DNA from 2 places in the Pseudoalteromonas sp. GB43 genome. Region 1 is predicted to be linked to the other one. Evidence: predicted binding sites of a transcription regulator. Region 1 holds the regulator's gene; the other holds the start of a gene.
What was found. Region 1 encodes FliA, which starts transcription of late flagellar genes. Its sites were predicted from a motif close to CTAAAGNTNNNNNNNNNNNNGCCGATA; they were not measured.
Positions count from the first base shown of each region.

Region 2: the regulator FliA is predicted to act here: its motif matches at 2,521-2,547, upstream of pomA (flagellar motor protein PomA).

Region 1 is NZ_JBPCHJ010000001.1:2,889,984-2,894,307, forward strand. Features, by position in the region: gene flhF (flagellar biosynthesis protein FlhF) at 1-495, shown strand, start outside; gene ACRWSG_RS13710 (MinD/ParA family ATP-binding protein) at 488-1,348, shown strand; gene ACRWSG_RS13715 (RNA polymerase sigma factor FliA) at 1,375-2,085, shown strand; gene cheY (chemotaxis response regulator CheY) at 2,126-2,509, shown strand; partial or broken gene ACRWSG_RS13725 (protein phosphatase CheZ) at 2,527-3,293, shown strand; gene ACRWSG_RS13730 (chemotaxis protein CheA) at 3,309-4,324, shown strand, end outside.
Region 2 is NZ_JBPCHJ010000001.1:2,654,516-2,658,839, forward strand. Features, by position in the region: gene dxs (1-deoxy-D-xylulose-5-phosphate synthase) at 1-1,115, opposite strand, end outside; gene ispA ((2E,6E)-farnesyl diphosphate synthase) at 1,204-2,091, opposite strand; gene xseB (exodeoxyribonuclease VII small subunit) at 2,096-2,338, opposite strand; gene pomA (flagellar motor protein PomA) at 2,611-3,378, shown strand; gene ACRWSG_RS12620 (flagellar motor protein MotB) at 3,382-4,305, shown strand.

The DNA.
Region 1 (4,324 bases):
ATTATTGGTTGTGGTGTTAAGCAGGTAAAAGATGCGAATGAATTAGCTGAAGTGTTATACCATTTACGTAATAAGCGTCTAGTATTAATAGACACAGCGGGTATGAGCCAACGTGATTTACGTTTAACTGAGCAGTTAAATACCCTAATGCGTAATCAGCGTGTTGATATTCGTAGTTATTTAGTATTAAGTGCTACAGCACAGATAAATGTGTTGCAAGAAACCGTAAGACACTTTAAAAAGGTTCACCTAAGTGGCTGTATCTTCACTAAATTGGATGAATCTTTAAGTTTAGGTGAGATTATTAGCATAGCGATTCAAAATCGCTTGCCAATAGGGTATCTTACTAACGGTCAGCGTGTTCCTGAGGATATTCGCGTAGCGAATGCTGAAAAACTAGTGAAAAAAGCTGAACAATTGTATTTAAAACGAGCAAAAGCACAACATTCAAGACGTCAAGCAGTAGCGTCGAACACAGTAGGGATGTATGATTAACACAGTATTAGATCAAGCAAGCGGCCTGCGCAAAATGAATCAAAATAATAATAGTGGCGTTAAAGTTATCGCTGTGACTGGCGGTAAAGGTGGAGTGGGTAAAACCAACGTTTCACTCAATACCGCAATCGCATTAGGTCAGCAAGGAAATCGTGTATTAGTATTAGATGCCGATTTAGGTTTGGCAAACTGTGACGTAATGCTTGGCCTTCGTGTTGAACGTAACTTATCTCATGTTTTGTCAGGCGAGTGTGAGCTTGACGAAATTCTCGTTGAAGGCCCTGCAGGCATCAAAATTGTACCAGCGACGTCTGGTTCGCAAAGCATGGTGGAATTAACACCATCTGAGCATGCAGGTCTTATTCGCGCTTTTAGCGAGTTAAACACCGAGTTTGATATTTTAATTGTCGATACCGCCGCAGGTATTTCTGACATGGTATTAAGCTTTTCTCGTGCAGCCCAAGATGTTGTTGTGGTTGTATGCGATGAACCTACCTCAATTACCGATGCTTATGCGCTTATAAAAGTGCTTAGCCGTGAGCATGGCGTATATAAATTTAAAATTGTTGCCAATATGGTGCGCAGTTTGCGTGAAGGGCAAGAATTATTTGCTAAACTTTCAAAAGTAACGGATCGCTTTTTAGACGTTTCAATGGAGTTGGTAGCTACCATTCCTTATGACGAGAACATGCGTAAATCTACGCGACGTCAAAAGGTGATTGTTGAATTATTTCCAAACTCACCAGCTGCGGTGGCGTTTAAAACATTAGCAACAAAAGCAGTTAAGTGGCCGATTCCTAATCAACCTTCTGGCCATTTAGAATTTTTCATTGAAAAACTAGTAAACGGCTAACTATGACAACATCGGTGAATAAAGCGATGGGATATCAATCAGCACAAAACTTAAATGCGATTGTTGAAAAACATGCCTCTTTAGTTAAAAAAGTGGCGTGCCATCTAATTGCTCGTTTACCTGCCAGTGTCCAACTCGATGATTTAATTCAATCAGGCATGATAGGCCTAATTGAAGCATCAAAAAACTTTGATGCTAGCAAAGGGGCTAGTTTCGAAACTTTCGCTGGAATTCGTATTCGTGGTGCGATGTTAGACGAAATTCGTAGAGGTGACTGGGCACCACGCTCAGTTCACCGAAATGCTCGCCTTGTGGCTGAAACCATTTCCGAATTAGAAAGCACGCTAAATCGTGAACCTAAAGATACAGAAGTCGCTGAAAAACTTGATATAACGCTCGATGAGTACCATCATATTCTACATGATGTAAATTCTAGTAAAGTATTAGGTATAGAGGACTTAGGCGTTGATGAAGACGTCATTACACCTGTAGGTCAGGATTTAGGACTAGACAAACCGTTTAATAACGTTAAAAATGAGCGGTTTAACCAGTCTCTATTAACGGCTATCCAATCGTTACCAGAAAGAGATGCACTTGTTTTGTCTTTGTACTACAACGACGAAATGAACTTAAAAGAAATAGGACACATACTCGATGTTAGTGAATCGCGTGTGAGTCAGATACATGGTCAGGCGATGATTAAGCTCAAAGCAAAAATCAATGACTGGATTAATTAGTAGTAAGTAAATATAGGTTCAAACCTCACCGGAGGATGTTTTGGATAAAAACATGAAAATTCTTGTTGTTGATGATTTTTCTACAATGAGACGTATCATTAAAAATCTATTAAGGGATTTAGGTTTTACCAATGTGCAGGAAGCTGACGATGGGTCAACAGCATTGCCAATGCTACAAAATCAAGAATTTGATTTTGTTGTAACAGATTGGAACATGCCAGGTATGCAAGGCATTGATTTGTTAAGAGCAATTCGTGCTGATGATAGCCTTAAGCATATTCCTGTATTAATGGTGACAGCTGAAGCGAAAAAAGAACAAATTGTTGCTGCTGCTCAAGCGGGTGTTAATGGCTATATCGTTAAACCATTCACTGCTGCGACACTTAAAACCAAATTGGAAAAAGTGTTTGAACGTTTAGGTTAATCTAAGGGGAGAGGCTTATGTCAGCACTAGCTGCGCCTCAAATAAGTTTAGAGCAAGCTCGTCAACTTGTTGAGTTTCTTGAAAATGGTGAACAAGAAAAAGCTGATCAGCTGATACTTGAAACAGCATCAAAAGAACAATCAGAGCTGTTTGCTGAAATCGGTAAACTGACGCGACAATTACATGAAGCGCTAAAAAACTTTGATCTAGATACTCGTCTTTCAGATTTAACTACCGATGCGATCCCAGACGCTAAGCAGCGCTTAAATTATGTTATGGAAATGACAGAAAGCGCCGCTAACAAAACCATGGATGCAGTTGAAGCTAGTTTACCTATAGCGCAACAACTTGCAGATGAAATAGCGACGATTAAACCAACGTGGGATCGTTTAATGAGCCGAGAAATAGAGCTCGGTGAGTTTAAAAAGCTATGTCATAGCTTAGATAATTTTATGAATAACTCGCATACTAAAACCGATGAGCTACAGGGCTTGATGACCAATGTGCTGATGGCACAGGACTATCAAGATTTGACGGGGCAAGTAATCCGTCGCGTCATTGAGTTAGTGCGAGAAGTAGAAGACAGTTTAATTAATCTCTTAACTGTGTTTGGCAGTCAAGAAGATGGTCATCAACAACAAGAAAAACAGGCCATAGAAAAAGCACCTGCAACAAGTGATACACTAGCAGGTCCTGAAGGTCCATTATTGATAAAGACTCTCGTGATGATGTTGTCTCAGGACAAGATGAAGTCGATGATCTATTATCAAGTCTGGGCTTCTAAGAGGAGAGTAGCTGCATGAGCTTTGAAGTCGATGAAGATATTTTACAGGATTTCCTTGTTGAGGCAGGAGAAATCTTAGAGCTTTTGTCAGAGCAATTAGTTGAGCTTGAGAACAATCCCGAAGACAAAAATATCTTAAACGCCATTTTTAGAGGCTTCCACACTGTCAAAGGCGGTGCAGGCTTTTTAAGCATGACTGAACTTGTTGATGCGTGTCACGGTGCAGAGAATGTTTTCGATTTATTACGCCAAGGTGTTCGCAGTGTCACTCCTGAGCTTATGGATGTTATTTTACAAGCTCTGGATACCATCAACGAAATGTTCGCAACGATTCAAAATCGTGAGCAACCAGAGCCTGCAAATCCTGCGCTTCTAGACGTTCTTCATAAATTAAGCCAACCCCCTACAGCGGAAGAGCTTGCAGGTGAAGATGTATCAGTAGCAGACGATGTAGCAGTTGCACCTGAAGAACCTGCTGTTGAAGAGGCTGTTGTTGATGCACCTGAAGTAACAGCTAACACGGCAGCAGACAATATTGATGAAGATGATCCATTTGCGTTTGATATGTTGTTTGATGGCGGCGGTCTTGCTGATAGTAAGGCAGAACCACAGAATATTGATGAAATTACTGAAGATGAGTTTGAAAGCCTCCTCGATGAATTACATGGTAAAGGTCAAGGGCCAGCAGCGGCTGCTCCTGAAGCTATTAGCAGTGATAGTGATGACATCACCGATGATGAATTCGACAGTTTATTAGACGAATTACATGGTGTTGGTAATTTTGGTGAAGTAAAACAAGAAAATATAGCCAAACCTGAAACAGTAAAATCTGCACAACCAACTCCTCAAGCGCCAGCAGTAGATACTACAAGCAGTGACTCAGACGATGAAATTAGCGATGACGAGTTTGAGGCGTTGCTTGATGAATTACATGGTAAAGGTACAGCTCCACAGTCTTTAGAAACGGCTGCGCCAGAAAAAGCGCCTGAACCACCTAAAGCTGAACCTGCAAAACCGGCACAGCCAGCAGC
Region 2 (4,324 bases), 240 kb from region 1:
TGTTGTTCAGCAATCGCCACATCAAAGTATTGCGCAGGATACTCTTTTGAAAAACGCACCATGCCTGAACCTTCACGCATCGCAGGGGTAATTGCCATTAGCTTGTCGTCTTGGGCTGCCATATCGCATAACCAGTCACCAAACACATTTGAGAATGTGGCAGCACCCGGTTTTGATTTTGGTAATTTCGACATGCTCGGATCAAATTTTGGTACGCCGTGGTAGCCAATTGGATCCGCTTCAGCAGGCTTATAACCTTTACCTTTTTGCGTTTTAATATGTAGTAACTGTGGGCCTTTAAGGTTACGCATATTACGTAAGGTATCAACCAACATATTTACATCATGACCATCGATTGGGCCGATGTAATTTAGGCCTAACTCTTCAAAGAACGTACCCGGAATGACCATTCCTTTTAGGTGCTCTTCCATGCGGCTAGCAAGTTCTTTCACAGGCGGTAAACCAGAAAGGAGCTTTTTACTGCCTTCACGAATATTGGTGTAGAAGCTACCAGATAAAATTCGGGCAAAGTGGTTATTGAGTGCCCCCACGTTTTCTGAAATCGACATTTCATTGTCGTTTAAGATAATTAACACGTTAGGATTAACATCACCCATGTGATTCATTGCTTCAAATGCCATACCAGCAGTGATCGCACCATCGCCAATAACAGCAACAGTTTTACGATCTTTACCTTCTTTTTCTGCAGCAATGGCCATACCTAAGGCTGCTGAAATTGAGGTGCTCGAATGACCAACACTGAAAGTATCGTATGGGCTTTCTTCACGGAATGGGAATGGGTGTAAACCGTCTTTTTGACGAATAGTATGCATTTGGTCACGACGACCCGTTAAGATTTTATGCGGGTATGCTTGATGACCCACATCCCAAACTAAACGATCTTCAGGAGTGTTATAAACATAATGCAGTGCAACTGTTAACTCAACAGTGCCTAAACCTGATGCTAGATGACCACTACTTTGCGAAACTGAGTTAAGTAGGTATTCGCGTAACTCTTTACTAAACGCAGGTAACTTGTCTTGCGCTAAATCACGCAGTTGTGCTGGTTCGTCAACCAAACTTAATAATGGATACTTGCTACTATCAAGTGTCATGATTTTTTATACATCCTTCGCTAACCAGAGTGCATTATAGCCCATTGCCGCTCCGATTTTTTAGTTATTTTGTCTTTCTTTTTAGGTATTAATAATTGCGTTCAACAATATAGCTTGCAAGACTCGCTAATTCGCTGGTGTCGTAATCAATAGCCTCAAGAGCTTGATGGGCTTGAGCCAGCAAATCTTGGGCTTTTTGCTTTGCGCCTGCCATCCCTAATAAAGCAGGGTAGGTTGCTTTGTTTGCAGCAACATCGGAACCCTGTGGCTTACCTAATGTTTCAGTATCAGCTTCTACATCAAGGATATCGTCTTGTACCTGAAAGGCCAGCCCAATTGCTTGACCGAATAGGTTTAATTGCGCGAGTGTATGTTCATCACAGCTTTTTGCACTCAATGCACCGAGTGTAATTGCACAATTAAGCAAGGCACCCGTTTTTAGCTGATGAATGCGCTCTAGCTGAGCAACTGTAATTTCTTTATCGGTCGCTTCAATATCCAGTGCTTGCCCACCTACCATACCTTCAATACCTGAGGCTTTGCTTAATGAGGCAATCATTTTTACTTGCTGGCTCGCAGAAACAGCAAATTGATGATTGGCAATTAAATCAAATGCCAGTGTTTGTAAGGCATCACCTGCGAGTATGGCTTGTGCTTCGCCATAGACAATATGACAGGTAGGGCGGCCACGTCTTAAGTCATCATCATCCATTGCTGGTAAGTCATCATGAACTAAAGAATAGCTATGAATACACTCAATAGCGGCGGCAAGAATATCAAGATCGGCCTTGTCCGCGCCCATCATCCGGCCCGTTGCATATACAAGGTAAGGACGTAAGCGTTTACCACCATTTAGAACACCGTAGTGGGTGGCTTCTTTGATGTTTTTTTCGGTATTAAGTGGCTGTTCAAAATAGCGATTTAAGTGTGCTTCTACGTCTTCACGAGCGCGTTGTAATTGTTCTTTTAATTGCACTTAATTAGTCCAAGTTTGAATCAAAATTGCTAAGAGGCGCTTGGCTATCGTTACCCATTAAAATGGCAACTTTTTGTTCGGCTTGTTGTAACTTACCAGACGAAGCGTTTGCTAGCGCAATGCCGCGTTCAAATTGTTTTAGTGATTGTTCCAGTGACAATTCACCTTGCTCCATTTGTGCAACAATTTGAGATAATTCATCCAGTGCTTCTTCAAAGCTTAAGTTTTCTGGTTTCTTTGTTGCCATTGTGGCCTCGATAGCTGTTAGAAAGTGAGGCCAATTTTAGGGGGAATGCTAAACTAGGTCAAAGAATGATGTGTTTTTTTACGCATAATTCATTTTTAGTATGCTATTTTTACGATTTTAAATACAGCTTAAACTTGTAGCTTAAAAATCTTACATTAAAATAAAATTAATTCATTTAATGATTTAAGTATTTCAACTGCTTGCCGATAAGCAGTTAATAATAAAAATTTGATACTTGAGTGTATCGTGTAATTGTTCCTCTGGAGGGGTATGTGGATTTAGCAACCATAATAGGTATTCTTGGTGCCATAGGCTTAATTGCTATGTCGATGGTGTTAAGTAGTGATGACCAAGTTGCAATGTTTTACAACACGCCTTCGGTGGTCATTGTATTTGGTGGTTCGATTTTTATTGTATTATCAAATTTCACCATGGGGCAATTTTTGGGCATAGGTAAAGTGGCAGCAAAAGCTTTTATGTTCAAAATCGAATCTCCGGAAGAATTAATTGAAAAAGCAGTAGAATTAGCTGATTCTGCACGTAAAGGTGGCTTCTTAGCATTAGAAGAAGCTGAAATCCCCAACGGTTTTATGCGTAAAGGGGTCGATATGTTAGTGGATGGTCATGATGCTGATGTCGTTCGCGCCACGCTGCAAAAAGATATTTCTCTTACTGCTAACCGTCATGAACTCGGTGCTGGTTTATTCAAATCACTTGCCGATATTGCTCCTGCAATGGGTATGATCGGTACGCTAATCGGTCTGGTTGCTATGTTATCAAACATGGATGACCCAAAGGCAATCGGCCCAGCAATGGCAGTTGCCCTTTTAACAACTCTCTATGGTGCTTTCTTAGCAAACGTTGTCGCTATTCCAATTCAGGTAAAACTAGAACTGCGTAAAGACGAAGAAGCCCTCAATCAACGCTTAATTCTTGACGCGGTGCTAGGTATTCAAGACGGTCAGAACCCGAAAGTAATTGAAGGTATTTTGAAAAACTACTTAGCCGAATCAAAACGTAAAGTTGATACCGAGGAGTAGAGCATGTCAGATGAAGAGTGCAAATGTCCTCCACCAGGCTTGCCTGCATGGATGGGTACCTTCGCGGATTTAATGTCATTATTAATGTGCTTCTTTGTACTCTTGCTTGCTTTCTCTGAAATGGACGTGCTGAAGTTTAAGCAAATTGCTGGCTCTATGAAGTTTGCTTTTGGTGTACAAAATAAAATTGAAGTAAAAGATATTCCAAAAGGAACCTCTGTTATTGCCATGGAGTTTACTCCAGGCAAACCTGAGCCAACACCTATTGAAACGATTCAGCAACAAACCGTTGAGATGACACAACAAATGCTTGAGTTTCAGGCTGGCGACGAAAGCTCCGCCGGTGGTCGACAAGAACAGCGCGGTAATAAACGTGGTGGTGAATCGCAAAGTACGGCTCAGCAACAAGCTTTAGAACAGTCAATTTCTGCGGCTGATCAAGAACAAACAAATGAACTTGTGAAGAAAATTGCTCAGCAACTAGAACAGCAAATTATGGATGGTGCGATTGAGCTCGAGTCATTAGGCCAGCAAATTATTATTCGCATTCGTGAGAATGGTTCATTCCCATCGGGTAGTGCTTTTTTACAGCCAAAATTTAAACCTATTATTCGTGATATTGCTACGCTGTTAAAAGATGTGCCGGGTGAAATAACCGTGTCAGGTCACACTGATGACTTCCAAGTATCGAATGAGCTTTATACTAATAATTGGGATTTATCATCAAAACGTGCGGTGGCAGTTGCCAGTGAAATGGAAAAAGCGCCAGGGTTTGATAAGTCCCGTATGATGGTAGTCGGTCACGCAGAAACGAGGCCTCTAGTACCGAATGTAACCGACGAAGATCGCAAGCGAAATCGCCGTGTTGAAATCTCTATTATGCAAGGTAAAGCACACGAATCTGAACCTATTGATGTAAGGCAGTAAATCAATTAAAGTTAAGCCT